3 regions of the Pseudarthrobacter sp. SORGH_AS 212 genome follow, and region 2 is predicted to be linked to each of the others. Evidence: riboswitches for the same ligand, from Rfam matches in the RefSeq annotation. Region 2 holds a riboswitch; each other region holds the start of a gene.
The links. A riboswitch is a leader RNA that binds a small molecule or an ion and turns the genes downstream of it on or off. The one in region 2 is predicted to bind cyclic di-AMP.
Positions count from the first base shown of each region.

Region 1 (10,390 bases), 260 kb from region 2:
ATCCACCCTCCCCAAGGGCGCGACGACTGCGCCCCCTGCGGAGAAGGGCTTCTCTGTAACCGACAAAGTGGTCCTGCAGATGCCCGTCGAGCACGCGAACTCGTCAAGCATGATCGTCGCGAACTTCAACGCCGCCGACTACAACCAGTTCCTGGTCAAACTCAAGTAATTGTGGGGCCTGTGCTTCAACTAGTCCCCGGGCTGCGTACTCATTCGCAGGTCCGTTAACGCAAAAGGCCCCCTGCTTCCTTCATGCAATGGAAGCAGGGGGCCTTCTAAGTGGCGGTGACGGTGGGATTTGAACCCACGTTGGCTTTTACACCAAACAACATTTCGAGTGTTGCACCTTCGGCCGCTCGGACACGTCACCAACCTCAATAGGGTACCGGAGCAAGGCGCACATCCCCAAAACGACAACACCTTGGCGCACGATGCCAGAGGCTGTAATCGGTGGTCCAACGGGTGCACTGTGAATGTCAGACCCTCGCGCGAGAATTCTTTTATGGGAAACGCGGCGGCTTCTCCGGTCGAGGAGACAGCGGTGATGGAGGGTCTTTGGGCCTCCGTCGCCAGCCTCGACGCGCTGTTCCTGATTGATGAGGAGCTGGACCGGGCTGACCCTGAAGCAGTGGCCCGTGAAGCAGTTGATGTGTTGGAGCGGAAGTCTGAGCTGCGGCTGCGGCGGCTGGCTTTCTGGAAGCAGTTGGAAGCCCAGGCCGCGGCCGGAATGGCAGCGGACGCCACTGAGTTCGCCGAGTTTCAGGAGGCGATGACGCCGCCGGACGCCACAGACTCCGAGCGGGCGTTCGTGGAGATGTCCACGACCGCGGAGCTCGCCGGGGTCCTGACGCTCAGCCCTGGCGCAGCGGCAGCATTCATCAGCCAGTCCCGGAAAGTCTGTGCGATGCCCCTTGTTGCCGGTGCACTGGCTTCTGGGTTGATGTCGTGGCGGCACGCGGTGATCGTCGCCGACGAAGCGGACTGCCTTGCCACCGAAGGTGCTGAGGCGTTGGTGGCGCATTTCTTCGACCCGGACGCCCCCAACCCGGCCCGGGGGTCTGCGCCCGGTGACCTCGTGGCGCACCTGTTCCGCAGGAAAGTCAGGACCTGGCGCGAACGCACCTACCCCGCGTCCGTCCAGGAACGGCACGTCAGGTGTGTGGCGGAGCGGCGGATGGAATACCGCCCCGGCGCCGATGGGATGGCATCGATTACCCTGATCCTGCCGGGGGACACCGCCTGCGCCATCTGGAACAAGACCACTGCGATCGCCCGCGGCCTCCAAGGCCCCGGCGAAACCCGCACCCTCACCCAGTTGCGGCCGGACACTGCAGCAGCGCTCCTCTTGAGCGCCCATACCGGGGCCGCTGCCACAGGCCGGTTGGACGGTGGCGAAGGATCTGGCAGCGCATCCGGGGCCGATAGTCTTCCCGGTGCCAGTGGCAACGGGACCGACCCATACTTCGTTGACCTCAGCAAGATCCCCGCGCCGAAAGCCGACGTGCTGGTCACCATTCCGATATTTACAATGTTGGGCAGCACTGACGAACCGGCAGACCTCGACGGGTACGGGCCCATCCCGGCGGCCATGGCACGGAAACTCGTCGCCGACGGGGCGACCTCGTTTTACCGGGTCCTCGTCGATCCCCGCGACGGTGCGCCCTTGGAGATCGGTAGGACCAGTTACCGGCTGACGGAGGCGATGAAACGCTGGATCAGGATGCGCGACGGGCACTGCACCTTCCCCGGCTGCACCAACCCCAGCACAGACAACGACACCGACCACCTCACCGCCTGGCAGCACCACGGGACAACCGGGGTCAGCAACCTGGCACAACTCTGCCCCAAACATCACCGCCTCAAACACAACAGCGGCTGGACCCCCACACCAGCAACCGGGACTGAACCACCCGGCTGGACCTCCCCCACCGGCCGCCACTACCCGGCCCAACATCCCGACCCACAACAACCACACTGGCCACCCGGACTCCCTGACGCGTTGCACATGACAGGCTCTCTGGAACAAAGGATCCTTGCCGGCGTTGCGGTCTGCCCCGACTATCTCCTTGCCGACCCACCGGATGACGAATTACTGGACGAAGAATTCGCTTGCGAGGACCGTATCGTCCCCGACGATCTCTCCCCGGATGATCCCCTCTGGGAGGCGTTCTACGCGGCTCCCTTCGAGCTGCCCGCTGATCCGCAACAGGAACACCGGCTACACGATCTCTCGCTCACATGACCGCCAGGGCTGAAAGCTGTAAGAAATCTGATGCTGCGCACGCTTCCGTGCCGACGTCTAAGCCAGCACGTTGAAATAGCGCCAGCAGACCTCTCCCGGTTGCCCGTAACCCGCAGACGTGGACCCGCTGAAATGGCGACACCCGCCGGCGGACCTTCCTCCCGAACGCCCGTCCCGATAGATTCGACAGCAAGATGACTAATTCAGAATTGCCGCACCGCGCCACCGCCTACTGGACCACCGCGAAGGAACAGGGCGAACTCCGGTCCGAGGACTTGCCGGCTCCAGGGCCGGACGAAGCCGTGGTCCGCGCGCTGTACTCCGGTATCAGCCGGGGCACCGAGATGGTGGTCCACCGGGGCGCGGTGCCGCCCAGGGTTGCCGATGAGATGCGTGCCCCGCACCAGGAGGGCGATTTCCCCGGCCCGGTGAAGTTCGGCTACCTGTCGGTCGGCGTCGTGGAGGAAGGCCCGGCCGAGTGGAAGGGACAGCGCGTTTTCTGCCTCAGCCCGCACCAGGACCGGTACGTTGTTCCGGTGGCCGCCCTCACGAGAATCCCGGACGGCGTCCCGTCACAGCGAGCCGTGCTCACTGGAACGGTGGAAACGGCCATCAATGCCCTGTGGGAGGCCGAACCGAAGCTGGGGGACCGCGTCGCCGTCGTCGGGGCGGGCCTGGTGGGCGGGATGGTGGCCACCCTGCTGCGCACCTTCCCGCTTCAGCGTCTTCAACTCGTTGACGTGGATCCGGGACGGAAGAAGCTGGCAGACACCATCGGCGTCGGGTTCACGAGCCCCGAGGACGCCCTTGACGATTGCGACATCGTGATCCATTGCTCCGCTTCCCAGGCAGGCCTCGAACGCAGCCTCCAGCTTGTGGGCGACGACGGGGACGTCATCGAAATGTCCTGGTACGCCGACCGGAAGGTCACCGTGCCCCTGGGGGAGGACTTCCACGCCCGGAGGCTCTCAATCAGGGCAAGCCAGGTGGGCATGGTGGCCCGGTCCCGCCGGCACCGCCGGACCAACGCCGACCGCCTCGACCTGGCCGTCTCGCTGCTCGCCGACCCTGTATTCGACGCGTTCCTCACCGGACAGTCGGCCTTCGAGGACCTCCCGGAGGTGGTCCAGGGCCTGTCCGATGGAAGCCTTGAAGCCCTCTGCCACGTCATCGAATACCCGCAGGACGTTGCCCGCCAGCCCGGAAGACCGGCCTGAACAACCCGGCAGCCGGTACACGCCACGCCCACTGATTAACCACACCAGACCGACTCCACCAAACAGAGCCAGAGGTAATCCATGTTCAGCCTGACCGTCCGCCGCCACTTCATGATTGCCCACAGCTTGCCGCGTGAGGCGTTCGGACCTGCCCAGGGCCTGCACGGTGCAACGTTCGTCGCGGAGGTGGCGTTCCGCCGTCGTGCCCTGAATGACAACGCGATCGTCCTGGATATCGGCGCCGCCGGAACCGTCATCGAGGAGGTCCTTGACGGACTGAATTACAAGAACCTGGACGAGCACCCGGACTTCGAGGGCAAGCTCAGCACCACCGAGGCCCTCGCCCAGTACATTGCCCAGGCCGTGGCGGAGAAAATCAGCGATGACGACGACGGCCGCCACCTGGACGGGATCGACGTCACCCTCCGCGAGAATCCGGATGCCTGGGCAACGTTCTCGCTGGACCTCAAAGCCTGACCCATGCCCGTGGTGCGGTTGCTGGTCCCCGCCAACATTCGCCACAGCTCGGGCGGTAACGTCTACAACGCCAGGCTGGCAGAGGGAATGCAGAGCCTGGGCTGGGAAGTATGCGTGCTCCCGGTCGAAGGGAACTGGCCCCACGCTTCCGCCAAGGAACGACGCCGGTTCGGCAGCATTCTTGGCACATGGGAATCAGGGCAAGAGCAACAGTCAGCCGTGGTGCTGGTGGACGGGCTCGTCGCCGTCGGCGCCCCGGACGAGCTCGAATTCGCGGCCAAGGCGGGCCGGCGAACTTTCGTCCTGGTGCATATGCCCGTCCCGGAAACTTCCGGCCGGGAAGCGTTGCAGAAAGAAGCAAGGGCGCTCCGTGCGGCGTCGGGTGTCATCTGCACCAGCAGCAGTGCGGCCGCCATCCTGAAGGAGCGCGGCCTTCCCAATGCCCGGGTCGCCCTTCCGGGAGCCGATCCGGTCCCGCCCGCCACAGGCTCCCGGCCTCCACACCTCCTCGCCGTGGCGGCGCTGCTGCCCAACAAGGACCAACTCCTCACCGTGGCCGCACTCGAAGGCGTCCAGGACCTGGAGTGGACAGCATCGCTGGTGGGATCGGAGCAGGCAGATCCGGCCTACGCCAGGCAGGTGGAAGAAGCCATCGCCCGCAGCGGACTGGCGGGAAGAGTGCAGCTAGCGGGGGAGTTGGCGGGGGATGCGCTTGAGGCGGAATGGAACCGGGCGGACCTGAGCCTTCTCGTCTCGCGGGAAGAAGCGTTTGGCATGGTGGTCACCGAATCGCTGGCCCGCGGCGTTCCCGTGGTGGTCCGGCAGGGGACCGGTGCGGTCGAAGCGCTGGACCTGGCCGGGCTGAAGGATGCCGACGCCGGCACGCGCCTTCCGGGCGAGGCGCTTGCGCTTCCCCATGGGGGCGAAGCGGACGCAGCCGTTCTCGGCACGGCCCTTCGGCGATGGCTGGAGGACCATGCTTTGCAGCAGGAATGGCGCAGCCGGGCCCTGGAAGCACGCGGCCTCCTGCACGGGTGGGAGGAGACGGCCGAGAACGTCGTGCGTGCGCTGACAGGCGCCGGGTAAAGCGGGAACAGGCCAAGCCTGATTAGGCTCCGGTCACCAGCCGAAGCGGTGCGGCTACAACCGTGTCCGGTGATCCGCGAAGAAGTCGCGCAGCAGCACGGAGCTCTCGCCTTCCCGGATGCCCGGGTAGACCTCCACCCAGTGGTTGAGCCGCCGCTCTCGGAGAATGTCGAACACGGACCCCGCGGCGCCCGCCTTCGCGTCCCAGGCGCCGAACACCACCCGGGGGATCCGGGCCAGGACGATCGCGCCGGCACACATCGCGCACGGTTCCAGCGTGACCACCAGCGTGCAGTCGGACAACCGCCACCCGTCGTCCGGGCCGCCGGCGAGCCGTGCCAGTTCCCGCAGCCGCTCAGCAGCCTGGCGGATGGCCACAACCTCGGCATGGGCGGTGGGGTCCCCAAGCTCTTCCCGCTGGTTCCGTCCGGAACCCAGCACCTCGCCGTCGGGCCCCAGCACCACGGCGCCAATGGGGACATCGCCGGTAGCGAGCGCCGCGCGGGCCTCCGCCAGGGCGAGGCCCATCCACTCGTCGTAACTGTTCGATGCGGAGACCATGGCTCAATGATAGTTTCGGGGGATAGTAAGCCTGCGTACTGAATGCCGGGGAGGCGCCGTGAGTACCGTTCGGGACCGCGTGGACCGTTGGATCAAACCGTATGCCGCCTTGTGGCTGACCATGGCGGTGGGCGGAACCCTGATTGTCGCCATGGCCCTCCTGGGTGCCGAAGTGTATTCGGACGTGGTGGATGACGAGGGCCTGGCGAGCCTTGATATCCCCGCCCTGGACTACGCCCAGTCACTGCGCAATCCCGGACTTGATGCATTCGTCACGGGCTTCACCAACATTGGCGGCGGCATCGGCATGCCCATCCTCGCCACGCTCCTCACCGCGTGGCTGACCTTCCTCAGCAGGTCGTGGCGCCCGCTCCTCCTTGTGGGCGGTGCAGCCGCGGTTTCCACCGCGGCCACCACCTTGGGCAAGCGGCTGGTGGGCCGGACCCGGCCGGACCACTCCGAAGCTGTTCCGCCCTACGAAGACTCACCGTCGTTTCCCAGCGGGCACACCCTTAACACCACAGTGGTGATCGGCGTGCTGGTGTACATCATCTGCCTGCAGTTCCAGGTCCTCAGCGTCCGCATCACGGCCATCACCGCGGGTACCGTCTTCATTATGTCCATGGGCCTGAGCAGGGTTTTCCTGGGCCACCACTGGTTGACCGATGTTATTGCCGGCTGGACGCTGGGCCTGGCCTGGGTGGGGTTCGTCATCTTGGCCCACCGTATGTTCCACCTGATTCGACGCCGGGAACATGCCGGTCCGGCGCCTACGTTTGAGCATCCCGTGGTGCGTGACGCTGTGTCAGACGCCATGCACCACGACGGCGGGGCGCATGGCCGCGGAGCGGACCACGACGGCGGGACTCACCCAGGCGGAATGGACCACGACGGCGGGACTCACCCAGGCGGAATGGACCACGACGGCGGGACTCACCCAGGCGGAATGGACCACGACGGCGGGACCCACCACGCCGGCCGCGCACGGCACCCGGAGCGGGGAACGACGGACTCCGGCAGGGACAGCGCCGGATGATAGTTTTGAGCAATGCGCACTCTCGTTGTGGACCACCCGCTGGTCGCCCATAAGCTCACTGTCCTCCGGGATAAGAACACCCCTTCGCCCGTGTTCCGGCAGCTGACGGAGGAACTGGTGACGCTGCTGGCGTACGAGGCCACGCGCGAGGTCCGCACCGAACCGGTCACTATCGAGACTCCGGTCAGCACCACGGTGGGCACGGCCTTCACCAAGCCCACCCCTCTGGTGGTCCCCATCCTGCGCGCCGGCCTCGGCATGCTGGAGGGCATGACCAAGCTGGTCCCCACTGCAGAAGTGGGTTTCCTGGGCATGGCCCGGGACGAGGAAACCCTGGACATCATCACCTACGCCGAGCGCCTGCCTGAGGACCTTACCGGCCGGCAGGTCTTCGTTCTGGATCCCATGCTGGCCACCGGCGGAACCCTGCGCGAGGCCATCAAGTTCCTGTTCAAGCGCGGGGCGTCGGACGTCACGTGCATCTGCCTGCTGGCGGCCCCGGAGGGCTTGGCCAAGCTGGAGGAGGAACTGGGCGAGGCAAACGTGCACATCGTCCTTGCGTCGATTGACGAGAAGCTGAACGAAAAGTCCTACATCGTGCCCGGCCTTGGAGATGCGGGAGACCGGCTGTACGGCATCGCCGGCTGAGGTTCAAGCCTTCCGCGCACAAGTCCCCGGCCGTAGCCTGTGGCAATGGACTGGAAACTTGAACTCGTGTTTGTCCCCGTGTCCGATGTGGACCGCGCCAAGGATTTCTACGTTAATAAAGTGGGTTTCAACGCCGACTTCGACGAACGCCCGTCGGAATCCATCCGCTTCGTGCAGCTGACCCCGCCCGGTTCAGCGTGTTCCATCTGCATCGGGGAAGGCCTCACTGACGCTCCTCCGGGCACCGGCTCCAACCTGCAGCTGGTGGTCAGTGACATCCAAGCCGCCCATGACCACCTGAAGAACAATGGGGTGGAGGTCAGCGATGTGGACGTTCAGGACTGGGGGCACTTCGTGTACTTCGCGGACCCGGACGGCAACCGCTGGGCCGTCCAGTACATTCCGGGACGGTAACGGCACGTCCCAGCCCCAAACCGCTCGGTGGCCGTTAGGGCCAATCCCAAAAATTGCTACCTAACGCACGGGGTAATTGGTGCCTCGCGGCATGAAGCAGATACGACGACGGCCGCCGCTGAACCGGTAGGGTTCGGCGGCGGCCGGTCGAAAGGGCCTCAGCGTGTGAAGGTTTTTAGTACCAGTTGTTGCCCAGGTGGAAGTTCAGGGCGCCACACGGGGACTGGTAGCGCTCCTTGATGTAGTTCAGGCCCCAGTTGATCTGGGTGCGGTAGTTGGTCAGGTAGTCGGGGCCGGCGCTCGCCATTTTTTCGGCGGGGAGGGACTGCACGATGCCGTAAGCGCCGCTGCTGGCGTTGGTGGCGGTGGTGGTCCAGTCGGATTCCTTAGTCCACAGGGTGACCAGGCACTGCATCTGGTCCTGCGCCCATCCGTAGCTGGCCAGCTGGCCGGACGCGTAGGCCTGTGCGCCGGCAGGATCGTTGACGGCGACGACGGGAGCAGGCTCGGGAGCGGGAGCAGGCTCCGGTGCGGGAGCAGGTGCCGGTTCCGGTGCAGGAGCCGGGGCGGGCGCTGCGGCCGGGGCAGGTTCCGCAGCGGGTGCGGGCGCCGGTGCCGCCTCCTGGGGCTGCACCTTGAGTTCGGCGGGCGCCGACGCAGCCGGGTTAGACCGGATTTCGCTCTTCTCGATGCTCATCTGGGAATCGGTGGCAGCGGGGGACTCGGAGCCGGTAGCTGCCACGCCGGAAAAGCCGTCCGTGGCCTGGCCTGCGGCGCCTACGCCCACCAGCATGGCTGCGGAGACTGCGAGCACCGCGGCGCGCTTGCCGAAGGAAGACTTCTTGCGGGTTTCAGGCTGCGCGCTGTGGCTCGGGGCCGATTTTGGGCGCGGTTTTACCGTGAATTTAGACATGTTTGTTTCGCCTCTCACACCTGCGGAGTTAGCTGTCGGGTTCGGATGAGGGCATCCGGCCGCACGGCAAATACACGTGCTGGCTTAACCCCAAGGGCAGTACTGCGTTGCCCGGGACGTGGGTCCCCCGCCTCTGCCTCAGTTCAAGCGAAATCCGGGAAGTGGCAGAGCTTGGCGTCATCCGGATATGCGGCCCGAACGGGAACCGCACCCTATCGACGGTACAGGAGAGCGGCGCTTAAGTCACATTTAGGTAACAGACGTCACGACGACGGCGCGTCGCCTTGGCGAATTCAGGCCACGGCGGGCAGGCGAAGCGCAAACTCCGTCTTCCCCGGCCGTGATGTGACCGTTACCCGGCCTCCGTGGGCTTCCACGATGGATTGGACAATGGACAGGCCCAGCCCGCTGGTGCCCTCGGCAACGGCCGCGCCGGCCTGGTCGCCGCTGCCCTTGCGGGCCGCGTCTGCGCGGGCGAAGCGGGAAAAGACGTGGTCCACGAAGTCAGCCGGAATGCCTCCGCCGTCGTCCGTGACCGTCACGACGGCGGCGCCGTCGGGTGCCGTACCGACGCCGGCCACCACGGTGGTTCCGGCAGGGGTGTGTTTCCGGGCGTTGGACAGCAGGTTCATGAGTACCTGCCGCAGCTGCGCGCCGTCCCCGTTGACCAGCACCGGCTCCGCAGGAAGATCCAGCCGCCAGGTGTGGCTCGGGGCCATGACCTTCTCGTCGCTGACGCTTTCCACCACCAGCTGCGTCAGGTCCACCTCGGCCAGCTTGAGCGGCTGGCCCTCATCCAGCCGCGCCAGGAGCAGCAGGTCCTCCACCAGGGCCGTCATCCGCTCGGACTGGCTTTGGACCCGGGCCAGCGATTTCTGTCCGTCGGGAGTGAAGTCCTCCGTCATCCGCATCAGTTCGGTGTAGCCGCGGATGGCGGTCAGCGGGGTGCGGAGCTCGTGCGAGGCGTCCGCCACGAATTGGCGCACCTTGGTTTCGCTCTTCTGCCGGGCTTCCAGGGCGCTGGCTACGTTGTCCAGCATGAGGTTCAGTGCATGCCCCACACTGCCCACTTCGGTGCCCGGGTTGGAGTTCGACGGCGGCACCCGCACGGCGAGCGCCACCTCACCGGCGTCCAGGGGCAGCTCAGACACCCGGGTGGCAACCTCGGAAAGCTGTTCCAGGGGTTTCATGGTGCGGCGGATCAGTACCGTCCCCACGAGGCCGATCAGCAGCAGGCCGCCCAACGACACGAACACGAAGGTCCACACCAGGGACCTGAGGGTACTTTCCTTGGTAGCCAGGGGGAGTCCCGTGACCAGGACATCGCCGGAGTTTGTCTGGACCGCGATCAGCCGGTAATCACCGCTGGACATCGAACGGTCCACTGGCCGGGAGTTGGCATCGAGCGCGAGGAGCGTCTCCTTGTCCTCCGTGGACAAGGGTTGGCGGGTGGTGTCAGAGGCGAGGAAGCCGCCGGAACTCACCTGGCCGTTGCGGATGCTCGCGTTGACGGTGCCGATTCTTTGGCCCCGGGCGTCCAGGGGGTCCCGTCCGTTGAAACCGCCAAACGGCGGGCGGCCCGGATTGTCGGCAAGGTTTGCGGCCTGGCTGAGCTGGTCATCAAGCTGCCGGGTCAGGAAGGCGTCCATCGATGCGTAGCTCACGATGCCAACGGCACCGCAGATGGCGATAAGCAGGGCCATGGCCAGGGCAATCAGGCGGGTGCGCAGGTGCCAGGTTGCCGGCCTGAGCCAACTCCGGGCGTAGGTAGCTTCTGAAGCGGCCATGGCGAGCTA
Region 1 covers NZ_JAUTAA010000001.1:1,284,238-1,294,627, reverse strand. Annotated here, with positions in the region: gene QE394_RS05875 (hypothetical protein) at 1-169, shown strand, start outside; tRNA gene QE394_RS05870 (tRNA-Ser) at 281-370, opposite strand; gene QE394_RS05865 (HNH endonuclease) at 545-2,242, shown strand; gene QE394_RS05860 (zinc-binding alcohol dehydrogenase) at 2,437-3,459, shown strand; gene QE394_RS05855 (6-carboxytetrahydropterin synthase) at 3,541-3,936, shown strand; gene QE394_RS05850 (glycosyltransferase family 4 protein) at 3,940-5,022, shown strand; gene QE394_RS05845 (nucleoside deaminase) at 5,077-5,583, opposite strand; gene QE394_RS05840 (phosphatase PAP2 family protein) at 5,642-6,619, shown strand; gene upp (uracil phosphoribosyltransferase) at 6,632-7,267, shown strand; gene QE394_RS05830 (glyoxalase superfamily protein) at 7,313-7,681, shown strand; gene QE394_RS05825 (hypothetical protein) at 7,857-8,594, opposite strand; cyclic di-AMP (ydaO/yuaA leader) riboswitch at 8,597-8,754, opposite strand; gene QE394_RS05820 (HAMP domain-containing sensor histidine kinase) at 8,888-10,381, opposite strand; gene QE394_RS05815 (response regulator transcription factor) at 10,388-10,390, opposite strand, start outside.
Region 1: it holds a riboswitch for cyclic di-AMP, as region 2 does, so the genes downstream of both, QE394_RS05825 (hypothetical protein) here and QE394_RS04575 (M23 family metallopeptidase) in region 2, are expected to answer to the same signal.

Region 2 (10,390 bases):
ACGGACGCGTCCGCCGCTTACTGAAAGCGGAACAACGGTTTCGAGGGTGGCATTCCCCAGGCTGTCCACCACGTTCATGCTGATCCGTTGCTTGAGCCGGATGGCGCGCTGCAGCGCCTCCAACCCCAGCTGGGTTGCCGCTTCCGCCTCATGGCCGGCCGCGCCGTGGCGGCCAGGAGTGCCGTCCGCCTGGCGCAGTACGGCAAGCTGGGCGTCCACATCGCCGGCGGCCGGTGCAAGGCGGGGCGCCGTGTACACGGGCCGCGGGCTTTCCTGCGGGACCGGTCCGCGCCGGAGCCGGACTGCGGAGTCCTCCACGCCATCCACCGACGGCGAGAGTCCGAGGCCGCGCAGGATCTGTACAGTTTCGCGTGGCGGCAAAGAGGACGCCAGGACGGTGGGAGCGAGCCGGACCAGGCCGAGCGCGGCTGCCCGTGGCCCGGACAGGAGTTCCTGCAGCGCTTCCTCGTCATCGCCCTGGATGAAGCTGGCGGCGGTCCCCACCCGGAGCTGCCCATGACGGGCGGCGGTGTCCTGGATGAGGTATTCCAGCGGCTGCGGCACCGCGGTGGCGGAGTGGTCGCGCAGGAACTGCAGCAGGCGGCCGGCGTCATAGCCGGCGTCCAGTGCGCGCCGGACGGAGGCCTCGGAGAACCGGTAGATCGTGGCTGGTCCCTGGCCTTCGGCGTCGGCCATGTTCAGGAGCTTTTCCGCCAAATCGGGTGCCAGGTAACCAGGAGCCACTGCTGTCAGGTCGGCCTGGAGCAGTACATGGTTCAGGGCGGCCGGCAGGTGCTGGCCCAGTAGCGTCATTGCCTCCTCGGGGTTGTCACCGGCGAAGGCGGCTCCCAGCTGGGTCAGGGCCCCGGATCCCACCAGGCCGAGCAGCTCGGCCTCGGCGAGGACGCCGCGGATCAGGGAGCTGAAGCGCCGCGCCATCCGGGGCTGCGCCCACTCGGCGCGCTGGAGGACCGCCGCCGCGTCCAGTACCGGCGCGGCGCCGTCACCGGACGCCGCCTCAGTGGTCAGCTCCAGCAGTATCTCCAGGATGCGTTTGCGGATGACGGGGGCGTCGGGCCGCTGCGCTTCCGCAGACAACGGGACAATGGCCCCCGCCGGCACCCGACCGGTGCGCAGCCGGAACCCCGGAGGTTCCGTTGACCGGCTGGCCCACCAGCGACGGTACGCGTTCGCTGGACAGCCAGGCATTGACCAGCCACTGCCATTGCTCCTGCCGGGGCAGCGCCAGCCACTCAAGCTGCGGTGGCTGCACCCAGGACGACGAGTCAACGTCCAGGCGGATGAGTCCAGCAAGGCCGCAGAGCTCCAGCAGCAGTCCCACCTGCGGCTGGCTGATCTGCAGCAGCTCACCGAGCCGCCGCGTTTCCCGTACCCCTACCCCACCGCTGCGCAGCGTGGCCAAGGGCTGGCGCTGCACGGTGTGCAGCAGTTCGCCCACCAGCCGCAGGGTGTCCGAGATGGCGCTCAGGGCAGCATTCCGGCGGAGGGCCGCGGTGGTGGTGCCGAGCTCCGGCACCGGCGGCGTCAGCGTGAAGTCGTTGATGATGGCGCCGCCCCGCAGGGACAGCCCTACGCTGTGGGGCAGCTCAACGTGGGCGGCGTCGAGCGGAACCAGCAGCCCCCGGGCCAGCAGCCAGTCGATGGGCCCGACGTCGGCGCCCTCGGTGGCGACTGACGCCTTGCGTTGCGCCTGGGGGACGGCACCCATGGCCCAGTTCCGGAACCTGGCGAGCAGCGCCGTCGTCCGCTCCGGGGCGTGGGCGAGGATGTCCTGCACGGCTTCCGGCGAGGACGTCCAGTGCTGCAGGGCCAGTGCCGCCTCCATCGGGGTGGTGGCATCCTGGATCTCGGCGCCGCTCCGGTGCAGTTCGGACACAAGCTGTACCGCCCGTTGGGCGAACGCAGGCTGGAGCCGGACAAGTTCGGTGTAGCTGCGGCCCAGTCCCGCGGGATAAATGCCTACTACGTCCTTGAGGCAGCCTACGGGGAGGTAGAAGCGCTGGCGGTTGCCGGAGGGGGTGCCGTGTGGTGGATCGGCCCGGTGCACCAGTGCAAGTTCCTGCAGGCGGTCCAGGATCCTTTCCAGGATGGGCACTGAGGAGCCTGCGACCATTTTGCGCAGCGCGGGTGCGCTGGCGCTGTGCCCGGTATCGGTGTTGGTGCACAGATGGAGGGTTTCAAGGACCTGCATTTGTGGCCTGTTGAGACGCTCCAGGGCACGCTGCACGCTGACCCGCGAGCTGGCCCGCGCCGCCAGGGCAGGGAAGTCCGGCACGGCGGGGGACAGCAGGTCCGGACGCGCGGCGAACAGTTCCCGCAGCGAGTCGTCGCTGCGGGCCGCCAGGTCCTTGCTGAGCGCGCGAATGAGGGACATCAGTCCAACGTTACCGCTGGTCAGGTTTTCCTGCCCGGCGCCGCCCTGCAACGCTGTCGAGAACCAGGAAGAGCATGAGGACGAACGCCGCGGGCAGGCCGTACAGCGCCGTGTAGGTGACCCACGCGGGAGCCACGGACCCGGCAAAGGCAAGGGCCATGACCGCCGCCACGGCGGCGAGCGAGAGCACGGCAATGACGGCGGCGGCAATCATGATGGGCCGCCGGTAGCGCGAGGGTGTCATGGACGTAACGCTACCGCCCCTCCGGCAGCGCGCGTAAACCCGGCGTCGGGGGCGGCATGAAGCGGGATTCGGGCGCGGGGCAGGATAACCTTGAAGGATACAGACCAACACGGTACGCAGCTGCCATACCTTAAACCCGCACAACCGGCGCGGATGCGGTGGCGGCCGGCCGTGCATCACAACAGCAGAACGAAGAAGGTTGATTCAATGCCTACCGGCAAGGTCAAGTGGTATGACAAGGACAAAGGCTTCGGGTTCCTCGCGGGTGAGGACGGCCAGGAGGTCTTCCTGCCCAAATCGTCGCTGCCCGAGGGCGTGACGGAACTCAAGGCCGGCACCCGCGTGGAGTTCGGGGTGGCCGACGGCCGCAAGGGTGCCCAGGCTTTGGGCCTGCGCGTCCTCGACAAGACTCCATCCATCGCCAAGGCGAAGCGGCCCAGCGCCCGCGACCTTGCGCCCCTGGTCCAGGACCTGGTGACTGTCCTCGACAATCTCTCGGGCACCCTGTCCAACGGCAAGTACCCGGACGGCAACAAGGGCAAGGCCATTGCCGCCGCCCTGCGTAAGGTTGCCGACGAGCTGGACGTTTAGGCAGCAATGAATCCGGAAGCTGAACAGCCCGACGCAGGAATGCAGGCCTCGGAACAGGAGACAGCCGGTGTGCCCCAGGCAGCTGCCTCGGAGCGCACAGCCGTCTCCGGCTCCGCCACGGCCGTGAAGGCGGCTCCCCAACGCAAGGCGGGCGTGCCGGTGTGGCGGACAGGGAAGCCGGATGCATTCCTGGCCGCCGCCGTCGACGTTGCCAGGACTGCCCTGGAGGGAATCACCTCAGCGTCGGACATCGGTCCACACCTGGCTGCCAAGAGCGAAGGCGACCGCCTGGTGACGCACCTCTTCGAATCCAGGTTGCCTGGCTACTCGGGCTGGCAGTGGTACGCCGTTATCACCCGCAACTCCCGCTCCAAGCTGGTGACGGTCAACGAACTGGGCCTGTTGCCCTCGGAGGATTCGATCCTGGCCCCGGAATGGGTGCCGTGGGCTGAGCGGGTGCGGCCCGAGGACGCCCGGGAAGAGGAGCACGAGCAGGAGCGCGCGGTCCCTGACGCCCAGGCTGCAGGGGAACCCGCTGATGCGGGTTCCGGGGAACCCGAAGCGGAACAGGATCCGGAAGAGGCAGAGCCTGCGCTGCAGGCCGGGTCCTCGGACGATGGCCAGGCAGACGACCCAGAGGGCTAGCCAGCCCCCTTGTGGCGGGTCCGTCGACCCAACCAACAGCAAACGGCGCCGTCCGGGGTAAACCCGGGCGGCGCCGTCGTATGTTCATTCGCCGGGGCCTTGCCGACGGCGGAAAGCTACTTGCGCAGCTCGCCCACCACAAAGTCGATGCTGGCCAGCAGGGCCGAAACGTCCTCGGGGTCGATGGCAACGAAGGTGGCGATACGGAGCTGGTTGCGGCCCAGCTTGCGGTAAGGCTCCGTGTCCACAATGCCGTTGGCGCGCAGGACCTTGGCCACCGCGGCGGCGTCCACGGAGTCGTCGAAGTCGATGGTGGCAATGACGTTCGAGCGCTCATCCGGGTTGATGACGAACGGCGTCGCGTATTCAGATGCTTCGGCCCACGTGTAGATGCGGCCGGCGGAGTCGGAGGTGCGTCCCGCTGCGAAGTCCAGGCCGCCGTTGGAGTTCAGCCACTGCACCTGGGCGTCCAGCGTTACCAGGGTGGACAGCGACGGGGTGTTGTAGGTCTGGTTCAGCTTCGAGTTGTCGATGGCGGTCTGGAGGTCCAGGAAATCCGGGATCCAGCGGCCGCTGGCTTTGATCCGTGCGGCGCGTTCCAGTGCGGCGGGGGAGAACAGGCCAAGCCACAGGCCGCCGTCGGAGGCAAAGTTCTTCTGCGGGGCGAAGTAGTAGACATCGCTCTCGGCAACATCGACGTCCAGGCCGCCGGCGGCCGAGGTTGCATCGACCAGGACCAGTGCGCCCTCATCGGCATTTGCTACGCGCTTTACCGGAGCGGAGACGCCGGTGGAGGTTTCGTTCTGCGGCCAGGCGTATACGTCGACGCCGGCCTCGGCCCGGGCAGCCGGGCGGGTACCCGGTTCGGACGTGATGATGGAGGACGCATCCAGGAAAGGTGCCTTGTTGGTGGCGGCGGCGAACTTCGACCCGAACTCACCAAAGGACAGGTGCTGGGCCTTCTTCTCCACGAGGCCGAAGGAGGCAACATCCCAGAAAGCGGTGGAACCGCCGACGCCGAGGACAACCTCGTAGCCCTCGGGCGCCCGGAAGAACCGGCTGAGGCCTTCGCGGACCGAGCCCACGAGGTTCTTGACGGGGGCCTGCCGGTGGGACGTGCCCAGGATGGTCTTCGACGCCGCGGAGAGCGCATCGATCTGTTCCTGCCTGACCTTGGATGGCCCGGCTCCGAACCGTCCGTCCCGGGGCAGGAGGTCGGCAGGAATAGTGATGCTGGTTTCGCTCACGGGTGCTCCAATGTCGGCGGGGAGGTGGCTTTGGCCGGTCGGGCGGACAACGCCGCCCGACAGTCGGCAGTGACTGCCATACAGGCCTTACCCATTCTGCCTGAACCGCCGTAGGCGCGGGAGTCGGAGCCGCTAAAGTCCAAACATTGAGACACTGGTACGTGGGGCCGGTAACTATTCGGACTAAGTCAAAATAGGCTAAGCTTGCCTCCGGACTATGTCGCGCCGCATGGCGGCGGACTGTGTAGGACAACGCGCTAGGACAACGCGGAACAACGCAGGGTATTGCGCTCGAGGAGCTGAGCTGGATGACGGATCTGATCGACACTACGGAGATGTACCTTCGGACCATCCTGGAGCTGGAGGAAGAAAACATCGTTGCCCTGAGGGCCCGTATTGCCGAGCGGTTGCGCCACTCTGGCCCCACGGTGTCCCAGACCATCGGCCGGATGGAGCGTGACGGCCTGGTGGTGGTGTCCGGCGACCGCCACCTGGAGCTCACCGAGGCCGGCCGTAAACGTGCCACAGAGGTCATGCGCAAGCACCGTCTTGCCGAACGGCTCCTGGCCGACGTCATCGGCCTGGACTGGGCCTACGTCCACGACGAAGCGTGCCGCTGGGAGCACGTGATGAGCGAGCGCGTTGAGCGCCGGATCTACGAAATGCTCAACCACCCCACCGAATCGCCCTACGGAAACCCAATTCCCGGACTGGCGGCACTGGGCGGACACCCGGAGCCGTCGTTGGCAGACGGCGCGATCAGCCTCCTCGAGGCCATGAAGACCTACGGCCCCGCCTCTGCCGTGACCATCAGCCGGCTGGCCGAACCCATCCAGGTGGAACCCGAACTCCTGTCGCAGCTCGACGAAGGCGGCATCCGCCCCGGAGCGGCAGTATCGCTGGAGCGTGTAGGGGACTATATTTCGGTCCGTGTTCCGGGCATTGAAGGCGCCCTTGAACTGCCTCCTGAAGTGGCTGCCCACGTATTCGTAGCCGTCAACTGACACCGTAAAAGCCCTGCTTCTACCCCGTGGGAGCTGAATCACGCAAAAATAACGGAATTGTTACTAAGGGACTTAAGCCCCTATAGTTAAACCAAAGCGTTGATACTTAAGCGTTACCTGATCTGGAGCCGAGCTCTGCCAGCGGATCAGGAGCACCAAGTCATAACTGGCAGAGGCGGGGGAACCACAACTGGCAGCGGGGGACTGCCTTGGGGTGAAGTCCGTCAGCAGCAAGCCTCTTCCAGTGAAGGAACCTTCCGGGGATTTCTCTGTGCCGCAGCTTGCTTACGGCGGACCGGGTCTGTGAACTCTCTGACCCGAATCCGACAGCTAACTTCGCAGGCTATCCAGAGAGGAACCCTTCTTGACCATGCAGACCCCCCGGGGCCGCCGACGCGCGGCGGGCCCCGCTGCTACGCCGCGTGCTGTCGAAACCGTCCAGGCTGCCGAGACCTCGCGCCCCCGCGATCTCCACCGTGATGCGCGCCGCCGTCGGGGTCCATTCCGCCAGATAACGGAATTCGCCTCGGCCAGCGGCATCGGCCAGAAGGCCGGCATCGCGCTAGCCGCCACCGGCCTGGTGCTCACCGTGACCGTTCCCGTCACCAGTCCCGTCATGGCCACTGACGCCAGCGGAACCGGTGCTGTTGCAGCCTCGTCGGTGACGCCGCAGCCCGCGATTTCCGCGGAAGCTGGCGCCCAGATCGACTTCAGCCGCTCCGCCGTCGTGACCCAGGCGGACCCTGACGGCAAGCTCAAGCAGCTGCTCAGCGCCCAGTCCGCAGGATCGGTCTCCCGGGCTGCATCCGCCGGTAGCCTCGGGGCTCCGCTGGCCACCATGGCCACGGCATCGCCGTTCGGCTACCGCGTCAGCCCCATCACCGGCGGCACCGGCGATTTCCACCGCGGGCAGGACTATGTTGCCCAGTGCGGAACCTCTGTGATGGCTGCCGCCACCGGAACCGTGACCTTTGTGGGCTGGCACCAGTACGGCGGCGGCAACAGGGTGGTGGTGGACCACGGCAACGGCCTGGAGACCACCTACAACCACCTGTCGTCGTTCAACGTCACCGAGGGCCAAACCGTCTCCCGTGGTGACGTCATTGCCCTCAGCGGGACCACAGGCGCCTCCACTGGCTGCCATCTCCATTTTGAAGTCCAGGTCAACGGCGAGGTCGTTGACCCCACCGGCTGGCTCTAGCCAAATGATGGCGGACTCTCGAATGGCTGTAACCCGCCGTGACCTGAATGTGACATTCAAACAAAACTGCTGTACCGTCTAACTCGCGTCAACTTTTCCGAAGTTGACGCTCTTGAGTGGATTGCCTAACTCTGCCACCGCTCAAGGTCCGTTCGCATTTCATCGTCTGGCAGGGGCGGGGGAACCAATTTTGGCCTTCTTGTTTCGAAGGCCTTGGGGTTAAGTCACGAAAGCTTCCTTGGAAGCGGTGTGGCCGGGTGACTCCCATCCGAATCCGACAGCTCACCTCGCAGGCATTGGGAGAGGCTACCTTCGTGTCTTCACGCCATAATGCTGCGCGCCACCGTGCGCAAACGGTTCGTACCAACCCTTTGGGCGCCGTGTCCAAGGCTGTTAGTGCCAATGCCGGGACTGTGGGTCGCCAGGCTGCTGTAGTTGCAGCCGCTTCCGGCCTCGTCCTGGGTATGGGCCTGCCGGCCGTCGCGGATACCACCGCGGGCGTCTCGGCATCCACCGAGTCGGGTTCGGCCCAGACCGCCCTTGCCGTCACCGCGGCACCTACCGCCACTGTTTCCTTCGAGCGCCCGGTCATCAAGACCACCGCCGCTCCGAAGCCGGAGCCGGTACGCACCCAGTCCACAGCTTCAGCAGCACGGGATGCCGGCAATGCCGTCACCGCAGCCGCTGACTCAACCGAAGCTGCTTCCGAGAAGCTCGCGGAGACTGTTTCCTCCGCTGCCACTTCGGGCATCGCAGCTATCGCGTACACCGGCATTGGCCACCCGTACGTGTGGGGCGGCACCACCCCCAACGGCTGGGACTGCTCCGGATTCACCCAGTGGGTCTACGCCCAGGCCGGCATCAGCATCCCGCGCGTCAACGCCTGGAACGCCATGAAGCCCACCTCCACTCCCCAGCCTGGCGACCTCGTCATGCAGAACGGCGGCGCACACGTTGGCATCTACGTCGGCAACGGCATGATGGTCAGCGCGCTCAACCCGTCCCAGGGCACCCTCCTGCACGCGGTTGCCGCTACCGGAACCTCCTCGTTCTACACCATGAACTAGTTCCCGGGGCCACAGGCCCCAGGAACTTTTTCTTTGCCCCCGCTTTTCGCTAAATCACACATCCCCGTTCGGGACGTGCCGGCGTACCCCCAAGATGCCGGCGCGTCCATAACCCCCGTGTTGCCTACAGGCCCGGGGACAACGAAAGAGAGAACTGATGACGACTCGTGCTACCGCACGGCATCGCGCCGAAGTCACCAAGACCAACTCAATCGCCATCATCGCCAAGGCTGTCGGCGGCAACGCCGGCGGCGTTGGGCGCCAGGCAGCGGTTATCGCCGCAGCCTCGGGCTTGGTCCTGACCAGCGGCATCGCCGCAAACGCAGCTGACACCAACATCCAGCGCGACTCCGCTCCTGCATCCGCCTTTGAAGTTGGATCAGCCGTTGAAGCCCCGATCTCCGCGGCGTCCACCATCAACATCTCCTTCGAGAAGCCGGCCGTCAGCACCAGCCCGGCTCCGGTGGTTGAGGCAGAGCCCGAGGTCGAGGTCCAGGAAGCCGCTCCGGCTCCGGCTGCCGAGGCCGCCACCGCCCAGACGGCTGCAGCGCCGAAGGTCACCGCTACAGTCACGGCGCAGCCAGCGTCTGCACCCCAGGCGTCTGCCAGCGGCAAGGGCGCAGCAATCCTTTCCGCAGCCTACGCCCAGCTCGGCGTCAACCAGGACTGCACGATGCTCGTCACCAACTCACTGGCTGCCGTGGGCATCAACTTCCACGACTGGCCCGCCGGTTACCTTTCCCTTGGCCGCACCGTCAGCGCTGCCGAGGCCCAGCCCGGCGACCTGATCTACTACGCCGACGGCGGCGCCGGCATGGCCCATATCGCTGTCTACGCAGGCAACGGCCAGGCTGTGCACGGCGGCTACAACGGCAACCAGACCGTGGTCTTCAGCGCCAACGTCGGTTCCGGACCGGTCTTCATCCGCGTCAACTGATCCCCCCGCGAGGGCTGGCCGGTACGGCCGCCCCTCGGAGTGAAAGGACCCCTGCCCACGCGGCCGGGGTCCTTTGCCGTTCACGGGCGGTGCGCCGCGGCGGCCGTTCCTGACGGTAGGGTGTGCCGTGATTAGCTGATCCTGCATTTCTTTGTTTACTCTTGTGGTGTCGATCCATAGCCCGGACATGCCGAGGGCAGCCGGCCCTCGAGCCCCTGACGGGTGCGGCCGTGAAGAGGTACGTGCATGCGCACTCTCGTTCTGAATGCTGGATATGAACCGCTGGCGGTTATTACTTTCCGCCGGGCGCTGGTGCTTGTGCTCACGGGCAAGGCAAGCGTGGTTGCCGAGGGCGAGGATCCCGTGGTGGGTCCGCAGGAAATCCTGGGCCGCCCCTCCGTGATTCTCCTCAACCGCTACATCCGGCCCAGATACAACCATGCCACAGCCGTCAGCCGGCGCGGCGTCCTGAGACGCGATGGGCACAAGTGCGCTTACTGCGGAAAAGCGGCGCACACGATCGACCATGTGCACCCCAAGTCACGGGGAGGGGCGGACTCCTGGGAGAACCTGGTGGCAGCCTGCCTGCGCTGCAACAACGTTAAGGGCGACCACACGCCCGCTGAAATGGGCTGGAAGCTGCGATTCGAGCCGGCACCGCCGCACGGCACCATCTGGCAGATCAAGGAACTGGAAAAGCCCACGCCGGCGTGGGACCCGTTCCTCCTGCCGGAGCGGGCCGCGTAAGGTGCGCTGTTTGTCTGGCCGGTCCTGACGTGTTGCCTGCGCCGGCCGCCTGGCTTGACCGCCTGACCGCCTGACCTGCCGAGTGCCTGGACTGTCCGAAGGGCGTCCGGCACTGGCTACGCTTGGACCATGCAAGACGACGTGCCGGCCTTTGATGCCCTCATCCTGGCGGGAGGCCGATCCTCGCGGCTGGGCGGCGTCCCGAAACAGGGGCTGCTGTTTCGCGGCACCACCCTCCTTGGCCGGGCCCTGGCTGCGGCTGAGGGAGCCCGGGCCACCGTGATTGTCGGCCCGGATCCCGGACCTTTGCCT
Region 2 covers NZ_JAUTAA010000001.1:1,026,726-1,037,115, reverse strand. Annotated here, with positions in the region: partial or broken gene QE394_RS04605 (helicase-associated domain-containing protein) at 1-2,395, opposite strand, end outside; gene QE394_RS04600 (hypothetical protein) at 2,406-2,639, opposite strand; gene QE394_RS04595 (cold shock domain-containing protein) at 2,847-3,230, shown strand; gene QE394_RS04590 (DUF3027 domain-containing protein) at 3,237-3,875, shown strand; gene serC (phosphoserine transaminase) at 3,992-5,122, opposite strand; gene QE394_RS04580 (metal-dependent transcriptional regulator) at 5,431-6,126, shown strand; cyclic di-AMP (ydaO/yuaA leader) riboswitch at 6,243-6,486, shown strand; gene QE394_RS04575 (M23 family metallopeptidase) at 6,497-7,327, shown strand; cyclic di-AMP (ydaO/yuaA leader) riboswitch at 7,440-7,637, shown strand; gene QE394_RS04570 (C40 family peptidase) at 7,708-8,394, shown strand; gene QE394_RS04565 (NlpC/P60 family protein) at 8,552-9,331, shown strand; gene QE394_RS04560 (HNH endonuclease) at 9,578-10,078, shown strand; gene QE394_RS04555 (NTP transferase domain-containing protein) at 10,208-10,390, shown strand, end outside.

Region 3 (10,390 bases), 3.0 Mb from region 2:
CTGAATCCGCCTGCAAAACGGCGAGGAGGCTGCCGATCCGGGTGATTTCCGCCGCTGTGCCCGCTTCAGATTCCCTGGCCTTCCGGACGTCCTCCCAGGAGGGGTACCCCTCCGGCGCGCGCTCCGAGGCCGACGCCGGCGCAAGGGCTGCCGGTCCCAGCAGTGCAAACACCAGAAGTCCCCCGAGCACCGGAGACTTCAGTTTGGTAACGGACAGGGGCATAGTCCCGTAGCCTACCGCCCTCAACCACAGGTTGAGGGCTTGCTGCTGCGGATCGTTATCCAGCAGAGACGGAAGGCACGCCGCGGCCCTAGACTGTGCCCATGGCCGGCGCCAGCACACCAAGCACCACACCAGCCCGCCGGACCCCTGCCCCCGGACGGACAGCAAAACCGGCAACCCCGCGCTGCTTGCTGCCGTTGCTGACCGCAGCAGTGCTGGCAGGTTCGGCCTGCACACCACAGCAGCCCGCCCCGGCGGCGTCCCCCGCTTCCGCGGCGCCCGGACCGGTCACCATCGAGCTAAACCAGTCCCGCGACCAGTACGGGCAGCACGCCATCCTGCTCCAGCTCACCAACACCACGGACAGTCCCGTGGCTGTGGACGTGGCGCGCGTCAGTTCCCCGCTGTTCGACGGGGACATCGAGTGGACGCCACCGGCGGGCAGCCTGGAGCTTCCGCCGCACCAACCCAAGAGCGTGCCCGCACAGCTCCCACCTCCGGCCTGTGCCGAGCCGGCAACGGCATCGTCGCAGGCCAGCGCCACGGTTTCCGTCGCTACGGCCGGACGGCAACCGGCAGCACTGACCCTCCCGGCCCCGGATCCCTTCGGCGTGCTGCCGCGCAACAATTCCGAGCTCTGCCTGGCCGCGGACGCCGCGAAGGTGGCCGGGCTGGCCCTGGACCAGCACCTTGAGGTGGCGGCGGACGGCCGCACCGCCGTCGTCCGCCTCCGCATCAGCCCACGGCAGATGGCCCCCGCCGGGACGCCGTCCCTCACGCTGCACAGCGTGGGCGGCACGCCCCTGCTGGCGGAGGACGGGGTTGAGCCGTGGCCGCGGGACGTAACGGTCCGGCCTGGGGAACCCGAAACGGTCCTGGCCCTGCGGGTGCGTCCCGCCCGGTGCGATCCGCACGCCGTCGCGGAAGACAAAGTGGGAACCCTGCTGCCCCTCACCGTTACCGCCGGAGCGCGGGAAGGTGTCCTGAAAGTGGCAGCCGGCGGGCTGTTGCGTGCGCAACTTTATGACTTTGTTACGTTGGCATGCCACAACGGCTAGGACCCGCGCATCATCCGAGGTCACCGCGGCGTTCCGGAAGGCCCCGCGGAGGAGGCCTTCATCCGAGAGGACTGCCTCGCATGTTATCCAAATGTGACAATCCGGTGTACGCCGGGTTATGGTCATACACGTGTCCCTCCCAAACGGGACATTCCCCTCAGCTTGCCGAGCCCTGCCGCTGAACCGGGATTCAATCGCTTTCCAGCTGGCAGGGACGGGGGAACCAAGTTTCCGCGGCTTCACCGAAGCCTTGGGGTTAAGTCGATATCGCCTTCCGTCCCTGACGAAGTGCGCTACCGGCCGGGCATCTCCAGCCCGAACCCGACAGCTCACCCCGCAGGCATGGGAGAGGCGATCAACCGTGTCAAAAAATTTCACCACCGCCCGTCACCGCGCTACTCCGGCCGGCTCCATCGCGCTGCAGGGCCTGGCCGTGACGGCCAAGGCCCAGGCCCGGACCTTCGGACGCCCGGCACTGGCGGTAGCCGCAGCATCGGGCATTGCGTTCGGCGTCGGAGCTCCGGCACATGCAGGTGTGACCGGCCCGGACAGCACCGAAACCAATAATGTCCAGGCATACTCGGCACCTGCCGCACCCGTAGCGGCTGCACCCGCCGCGGCTGCCGGCAACGTCCACACGGTTGCTTCCGGCGACACCCTCGGCGCCATTGCGTCCGCTTACGGGGTTGGCCTCAACGACGTCCTGGCAGCCAACGGCCTCGACGTTTCCTCGATCATCTACCCGGGTGACCAGATTGCGATCCCCGGCGCCGGCTACGCAGCACCGGCCGCTCCGGCCGTTGCTCCGGCCGCGGCACCTGTCCAGACCGCAAGCGCCGCTCCCGCCAACACCGGCATGAACCTCGGTTACGCCTCTGCAACGCCTGCGGCCACCGGCTCGGGCACCGGCGCTGCCATCCTGGCCAACGCGTACGGCCAGGTGGGCGTCACCCAGGACTGCACCGCCATGGTGGAGAAGGCCCTGCGCGCCGTCGGCAAGTCGGTCGGTGACCTGGCTCCCGGCCAGTTCTACCAGTACGGCACCGTAGTGGGCGCACCCGCCCCGGGTGACCTCGTCATCTCGGCAGGCCACGTCGGCGTGTACGCCGGTGACGGCCAGATGGTCAGCGGCGGGGTCAACGGCAGCCAGACCCAGGTGCACTCCGTCAGCTGGGTTGGTGCAGCCTCGTACGTACGGGTCGCATAGCCTGCTGAGCACGTAGCTTTCAGCGCATAGAGCTGCAAAAGGGCGGTAGCCGGGAGACCCCGGCTACCGCCCTTTTTGCTGCCCTTCCTTGTTCAGGTGCCGCAGAAGGTCATGTACGTCCCGAAGTCCTCCGGGGCGCCCTCGGCGTACCGCTCCAGGCCGGGGCGTTCGCTGTACGGCGCCGCCACCGCTTCCAGCAGCCGGTGCAGTGGCTCCAGGTCCCCGACCGTAGCCGCGGCCAGCGCCTCTTCGACGAGGTGGTTCCGCGGAATGTACGCGGGATTGGTGCGGTCCATCAGCCCGGCGTCCGGCCCCAGCTCCTGCCAGCGTTCAGCCCAGGCATCGTACGCGGCCAGGTCCATGACCATGCCGCGGACAGGCCGGCTGTCACCCCGGGCGGCCTTGGCCAGGTTCCTGAAGAAGAGCGTGTAGTCCACGGGGCCGTCCTTGAGGATGCCGGTAACCCCGTCCACCAGGTCCGAGACCTCCTCGTCTGCTGCCGTCCCCGGCTTCCCCGCCGCAAGGCCCAGCTTGGTGGCCATGCCGCCGAACCACGCCGCACTGTACTGCCGCCGGAATCCACCCAGCGCCTCCACGGCCACCGGAACCGCCGCCTCCTGGTCTTCGTCAATTAGCGGCAGCATGGCTTCGGCCAGGCGGGCAAGGTTCCATTCGGCCATGACCGGCTGGTTGGCGTACGCATACCGGCCACCGACGTCGATGGAGCTGTACACGGCGGCCGGGTTGAACGCGTCGATGAAGGCACAGGGGCCATAATCGATCGTTTCCCCGGAGATGGTCATGTTGTCTGTATTCATCACACCGTGGACGAACCCCACCAGCATCCACTGCGCCACGAGCGAGGCCTGTGCCGCCACCACCGCCCCATAGAGGGCGAGGTATGGGTTGTCCGCCGCAGCAGCATCCGGATAGTGACGGCTGATGGCGTGGTCCGCCAGCCGGCGCAGGAGCTCCGGGTTTTCGGTGGCCCGCGCATACTGGAAACTGCCCACCCGAAGGTGGCTGCCGGCCACCCGGGCCAGCACGGCGCCGGGCAGCATGTCATCCCGGCGTACCTGCCGTCCGGTAGCTACGACGGCAAGGGAGCGGGTGGTAGGGATGCCGAGGGCGTGCATGGCCTCGCTGACCACGTATTCGCGCAGCATGGGCCCCACGACCGCACGGCCGTCACCGGCGCGCGCGAACGGCGTGCGGCCGGAGCCTTTCAGGTGCAGGTCCCTCAACCGTCCGCGGCCATCTTCCAGCTCACCCAGCAGCAGCGCACGGCCGTCACCGAGGAGGGGCGAGTAGCCGCCGAACTGGTGCCCGGCGTAGGCCTGGGCCACGGGTGTGGCACCTTCCGGCACGTGGTTGCCCAGCAGGAACCGCACTCCCTCTTCCGAGCCCAGGTACCCAGGGTCGAGCCCCAGTTCTCCGGCGAGCGGTTCGTTGAGCACCAGGAGTTTGGGGTCCGGAGCTTCCTCCGCCTCCCAGGGCACCGCCAGTTCGTTGAGTTCGCGGGCGAAGCGGCCACCCAGGGCAACAGTTGATTGTGCTGCAGCGGTCATGGTTTTAACCCTATCTCCGCGGCGGCCGTTACAGGCTCCCCGCGGCGGTTCGGAAGGCGGATGCGCTGGAGGTCGTCGGCGGCGATGACAATGGCACCCTTGGCGCGGGCGGACGCCTGCCGGACCATGAGGGTGACGTCGTTGCCGTACCGGGATGAGAAATGCGTGAGGACCAGCGTCCGGGCGCTCCCATGCCCCGCCAAATCGCCCGCCTGCCCGGCGGTGAGGTGGCGGTATTCCTCCGCCAGCCCGCAGTCGTCGTCGCTGAAGGTGGACTCGGCAACCAGGAGGTCGGCGCCGTCTGCAAGGTCTTCGGCACCGTCGCACGGGGCGGTGTCCATGACGAACGCGAAGCGCTGCCCGGGGCGCGGAACGCTGACGTCGGCCAGGCCGACGCCGGCAATGGTACCTTCGCGCCGGAGGCGGCCGACGTCCGGCCCGGCGATGCCCGCTGCCGCAAGGCGGTCGGGCAGAAACGTGCGGCCCTCGGGCTCGGTGAGGCGATACCCGTATGTTTCGATTCGGTGCTTGAGCGGCCGGACGTGGAGGCCGTCCGTCACCTCACCGGCGGCGCCGTGGGGATGGAGCCTCAGGTCAAGGCCGGGAGTGCTGACGGATACCAGCGCCCGCACCACACCGTCCCCCGAGGCCGGGTAGTGCAGGTGGACCGGATGGTTGACGCCGTCCAGCACCATCCGCGACAGCACGCCGGGGAGTCCGAAGCAGTGGTCGCCGTGGACGTGGGTGAGGCAGATCCTGGTGATCTGCGTTGCCGAAACTCCGGCGTGGATCATCTGGCGCTGCGTCCCCTCACCCGGATCGAAGAGCAGCCCCTCCCCGTCCCAGCGAAGCAGGTACCCATTGTGGTTCCGGGTACGGGTGGGCACCTGCGATGCGGTGCCCAGGACCACCAGTTCACGCACGGCCGCTGCCATGGCCGGCGGCCGCCAGGCCTTTCGCATAGGCCGCCTGGCCCGCGTGCTGCAGGCAGTCGGCGAGGGTACTGACCAGCCGGACGCCGAGGGTGACCGGAGGGTCCCAGTTGGTGTCAACGGTCCGGTCAAGGTCCTGGTCTGCCAGTTCCCCGAGGACCTGCATGGTCTGCCGGTGGACGGCGCCGTAGTAGTCCCCCAGTAGACTGGCCGTGGCGCGGACCGACTCCACCTGCTTGCTGGTGTGCCCGTAGCCGGTGTCGCGGTCCGTCAGCGGAAGGCCGAAGCGGTCAGCAAAACCCGCGTGTGTCCACACCTGCTCCAGTCCGGCAGCGGCGGCAACCTGCGCGTCCTCCACCCGTGCCAGGTGCCAGATAAGCCAGGCGATGGGGTTGCCGGTGGCCGCCGGCCGATGGTGCAGGGCTTCTTCATCCAGGCCATCGATCGTCTCCGTCACGGCATCGCTGATGCGCACGAAGGCATCCTGCAGGAGTTCATTGGTTTTCATATCCCCGCCTTTCAGCACCAGCGCCGTTGGCCGTGCCTAACGCTCAAGATCGTTGGGGTCGAATTCGCTCAGCGGCGACCCGCCGAAGTTCTCAGCGTCGTCACTGGCATCGGCCTCCAAGCCAGTGGGATCCTCGCCGAAGTCGACGTCCGCTGCTGCCTGACCGAGGGTGGGTGAATCCGGCGGCACCTGTTCATCGCCGGATTCGTAGCGCGCCTCGGCGGATTCGTCGCGCAGGGCCTGGTCGCTCAGGAAGTCCTGTTCCCCTCCCGGGGCAGCTTCTTCCTGGAGCAGCGGGTCTTCCTGCCAGCGGTCCGGATTGTTTTCGGCGGCGCCGGGATAGTTGTCCGGTTCCCCGTGTACGGGATCAAGCTCCTGTGACGCTGCGCTTCCCGGTGTTTCATCGAGCAGCACGTCATTTTCGTCAACGACTTCCAGGCCATCCTCCGGGAGGTTCTGTTCACTCATGGTCACGCCTTTCCTTGGGGCTGCACCCGGTCTGATGCAGCGTAGATCGGTACCGCCAGACAATAGTAAGCATACTGACCACCCCCGCGGTGTGGAACTGTCCCCTCGACAGCCGTGACTTTCGGCCCTACAGATGGCAGGAGTCCGGCGGCCACTCTTGTAAGCAGGGAGACGCGCTGCCGCTGCGCCATGCTGGGGCGGCCACCGCCTCCCGAGTCCGCCCAAAACTCCACACGAAAGACCAGGAAGCCGGCCATGACATCACGTAAACCGATTGCCGTTGCCACCAACGACTCGGCACAGAGCCGGGCGGCGGTGCTGTGGGCCGCGCACCGGGCCGAAAAATCCGGGGTTCCCCTGGCGGTCCTCCACGTTGTGGACGACCGTTGGGTAGCCGAACCGTACCCCTGGTTCGGTGTACTGGAAGAGGCAGGGGACCAACTGCTGAAAACTGCTGCAGGGCGCGTCCGGGGAGCAACACCGACCCCGGTCACCACACGGCTCCTGACCGGAAGCGTGGGCGGCTCGCTGGCCAAATACTCGGGCAAGGCGTCGATGCTGGTGATCGGTTCCGGCTCCGGACACCTCGGCGGAACCCTGGCAGACCGGGCATTGCAGGTAGCGGCCTCAGCCAAGGTACCGGTAGCCGTCGTCGGGACGCAGGACCTTGCCGGACGGTCCGGCGTGGTGGTGGGAATCGACGGCTCCCAGGAGGCTACGCAGGCCGTCGCTTTTGCGGCGGCGGAGGCCGACCGGGAGGGTGATGAGCTCACAGTTGTCTATGCCGTCAGGATGCCCGACCCCGTAACGGACGCGGGGCTGGCCCCGGACAGCCTGGCCGAGATGGTCTCCGAAGAAGAACGGGTGGTCCTCTCCGAGACGGTGGCTGGGCTCGAGGAGGACTACCCCGGCCTGAAGGTGCGCCGGGTTCTGGAAACAGAACGGGACCCTGTTGACGCCCTGGTCCACGCGGCAAGCGGAGCAAGGATGCTGGTAGTGGGAAGCCGCGGCCGCGGCGGCATCAAGCGTCTGCTGCTGGGTTCCACTGCCCACGGTGTGCTTAAGCACCTTCCGTGCCCCACTGTCATCACCCGGATCCAGGCCGGCAAGAACAAGGTCTGACCAAGAACGGAAGCCGGCCAGGCAGGGCGCCGGATTCCGCCATCCACATTGTCCGCACCATCCGTTCCAGGGGCGACACCATGAGAAAAACCGCAGCAATCATCATGCTCATCCTGGGGATCCTCCTTTCTCTGGTGGGCCTCACAGCGCTCGCCGGAGGCGCCGTAGCCATGGCCGTGGGGTCCGCGCAGGGTGACGGCTTCCTCACCTCCGGCTCGGCGCGGCTGTCCGTCGCATCCCACGCGCTGACATCGCCCCGGCTCGACGCCATCGGCGAAGGTGTTCCGCCCCGCCTCCCCTTCGATCTGGGGACCCTGCGGCTGCGGGCCGCCCCGGTGGACCCGGCCAAGGACATCTTCATCGGAATCGCGTCCCGGGCCGACGTCGAGAAGTACCTGTCCGGCGTGTACCACTCGGAACTGCTCGACGTCGAAATGCAGCCGTTCCGTGCCGAATACCGTGACATACCGGGGACCGCCGTCCCCTCAGCACCCGCCCAGCAGACGTTCTGGGCCGCGTCCGCAACCGGCCCCGGCGAACAGGAACTCACGTGGGACCTGGCGGCCGGCAACTGGTCGATTGTCCTGATGAACGCCGATGCCAGCCAGGGCGTGGCAGCAACACTGCAGGCCGGGGCGCGGTCTGAACTGATCCGGCCGGCCGCCTCGGGCCTGCTGGTGGGCGGCGCCATTGCCCTGGTGATCGGTGTTCCGCTGCTGGTTTTCGGGGCAATGGGCCTCGGCCGCCATACCGGCCCGCCGGCCCGGGGACCGGGAGCGCCGTACCCCGGATACCCGGCTGCCGGTGGCGCCCCGGGACTTCCGGTGCAGGCACAGCAGCCCCCGCAGCACATGGCAGAACTGGCGGACCGGGCCCCCTACCCGGCGCGGCTTTCCGGTGAGCTGGATCCCCGGCTGTCCAGGGGCCTGTGGCTGGTCAAGTGGTTCCTGGCGATTCCCCACTTCGTTGTGCTGGTCTTCCTATGGTTTGCCTTCGCAGTGACCACCATCGTGGCCGGGTTCGCGATCCTCTTCACCGGCCGCTACCCGAGGGCACTCTTCAACTTCAATGTTGGGGTGATGCGCTGGAACTGGAGGGTAGCGTTCTACGCCTATGCCGCCGCCGGAACGGACCTCTATCCGCCTTTCACCCTGGCGCACGCCGACTACCCGGCCGACTTCGATGTGGACTATCCGGAGCGGCTTTCCCGGGGACTGGTGCTGGTCAAGTGGTGGCTGCTGGCCATTCCACACCTGCTGATCGTGGCTGCCCTCGCCGGCACGGCATGGACCTGGCGGGCCGAAACCACGGATCTGGGAACCACGTATGAGCGCAGCACCGGGATTTCGCTGCTGGGGATCCTGGTCCTGGTGGCCGTGGTGGCACTCCTTTTCACCGGCCGCTACCTGCGCCCGCTGTTCGACCTGATCCTGGGCATCAACCGCTGGATCTACCGCGTCATGGCCTACACGGCGCTGATGCGGGACGAATATCCGCCTTTCCGGCTCGACCAGGGACCCGGTGAAGCACCGCCGCCGGCAGGCCAACCGGTCCGGCAGGAGAAACCCGTGCCCGGAACGGGCCCAACACCCAAGCCCTAGCCGCCGGGGTTGGACAACACAACGGTCATGACCGCACCAGAAGGAGTTGAGATGGGTTCAGCCGGAGCACCGTTCGGCCGGATCGTCGTAGGAGTCGACGGCTCGGAGGCCTCCATCGAGGCGTTGCGGCAGGCGCAGCGCCTCGCGGTGCCGCTCGGCGCCAAGGTCGAGGCCCACGCCTATTGGGATTACCCGCAGGCCTACTCCGGCTACATGCTGATGGGCATCGAAGGATTCGAAGAACGTGCCGGCCAAATCCTCGATGAGGCGGTCAGCACAGCCTACGGTGACGAAACGCCGTCGAACGTCATGGCCAGCCTCGTCCGCGGACACCCCCGGGATTCACTGATCGAAGCGAGCCGCCACGCTGACCTGCTGGTAGTGGGCCGGCGCGGGCACGGCGGCTTCAGCGGCCTGCTCCTGGGCTCTGTCAGCTCGGCCCTGGTGGCCCACGCCCACTGCCCGGTGCTGGTGGTGCACACGCCGGAGGCGCCCCCGGAAACCCCGTGACGGAGGTTCGGAACAGGACAGGTCAGCGCCCGCCGTCGGACGCGTCTGCCTGGGCCGGAACCACCAAAACCGGACAGTGGGCATGGCTCACGCAAGCGGAACTCACCGAGCCCGGCACGAAGCCAGCGTGCCCATGCCGGCCAACAATCAGAAGCGCAGCTTCCCTGCTGCCGCCGATCAGGAGGTGCGCAGCGCTGCCCCGCAGGAGCCGCCCGCGGACTTCCGGCGGCACCGGCGACCCGAAGGCATCAGCGAGCGCCTGCCGGAGTGCCTGCTTCGCCGCGACTTCGAATCCCTCAATGCCCACGGCCAGGTAAATCCCGAAACCGGCAGGAACGTCCCAGCACGCCCATGCCTCCACAGCGGCATCCAGCGGCCCTGCGAGGGCGCGGGCAGTCCGCAGGGCCTGGACCGAGGCGGCTGACCCATCCACGCCCACAATGATCCTGGGCTGGCCTCCGCCGGCTTCCATGGTGGGCTCCTTTCCCTTTGCTGATTGGCGTCTGATCCAACCCTGCTGAAGGAGCAGCCGGCCGGGTAGGGCCGTTGGTCACCGGGCGGCGGCAGTGGGATCAGGTACTTTGCGTACTTTGGTCCCTTACATCCACGGACAACGGGCGCAAGAATGGTACTTGCCCCGGCCAGGGGCTGCCCGCACAGCGCAGCGGGTGCAGGTGTGGTCCTTATGAAAATGGGAGCGTAACGTGCAAAGGCTTGAGACTGACTCGGGGGAAGCTGCAATTCCGCAGGAACCGCTCCGCGTCTTCATCCTCGACGACCACGAACTTGTCCGGCAGGGCTTGAAGGACCTGTTGGAAGGTGAAGGGTTCGTGGTGGTGGGCGAAAGCGGATCGGCCGCCGAGGCCACTCGCCGGATCCCGGCGCTTCGGCCGGACATCTCCATACTGGACGGCCGCCTGCCGGACGGTACCGGCATCGAGGTCTGCCGCGATGTCCGTTCGCTCGATCCGCGGTTGAACTGCCTGATCCTGACCAGCTACGACGACGAACAGGCGATCCGCGGAGCCGTCCTGGCCGGAGCGGCGGGGTACATCCTCAAACAGATCAGGAGCGACGACCTCCTGGCCGGTATCCGCAAGGCGGCCACCGGCGCGTCCCTGTTCGAGCCCGGGGTGCGGGAACGGATCGTCTCGGGACTGACCCGGACCCCGACGGACCCGAGGATGGAAGGA
Region 3 covers NZ_JAUTAA010000001.1:4,057,728-4,068,117, reverse strand. Annotated here, with positions in the region: gene QE394_RS18675 (hypothetical protein) at 1-223, opposite strand, end outside; gene QE394_RS18670 (hypothetical protein) at 325-1,281, shown strand; cyclic di-AMP (ydaO/yuaA leader) riboswitch at 1,467-1,639, shown strand; gene QE394_RS18665 (LysM peptidoglycan-binding domain-containing protein) at 1,643-2,488, shown strand; gene QE394_RS18660 (protein adenylyltransferase SelO) at 2,581-4,056, opposite strand; gene QE394_RS18655 (ribonuclease Z) at 4,053-4,979, opposite strand; gene QE394_RS18650 (DUF664 domain-containing protein) at 4,972-5,496, opposite strand; gene QE394_RS18645 (hypothetical protein) at 5,533-5,964, opposite strand; gene QE394_RS18640 (universal stress protein) at 6,220-7,086, shown strand; gene QE394_RS18635 (DUF4389 domain-containing protein) at 7,167-8,687, shown strand; gene QE394_RS18630 (universal stress protein) at 8,739-9,197, shown strand; gene QE394_RS18625 (universal stress protein) at 9,220-9,669, opposite strand; gene QE394_RS18620 (response regulator transcription factor) at 9,902-10,390, shown strand, end outside.
Region 3: it holds a riboswitch for cyclic di-AMP, as region 2 does, so the genes downstream of both, QE394_RS18665 (LysM peptidoglycan-binding domain-containing protein) here and QE394_RS04575 (M23 family metallopeptidase) in region 2, are expected to answer to the same signal.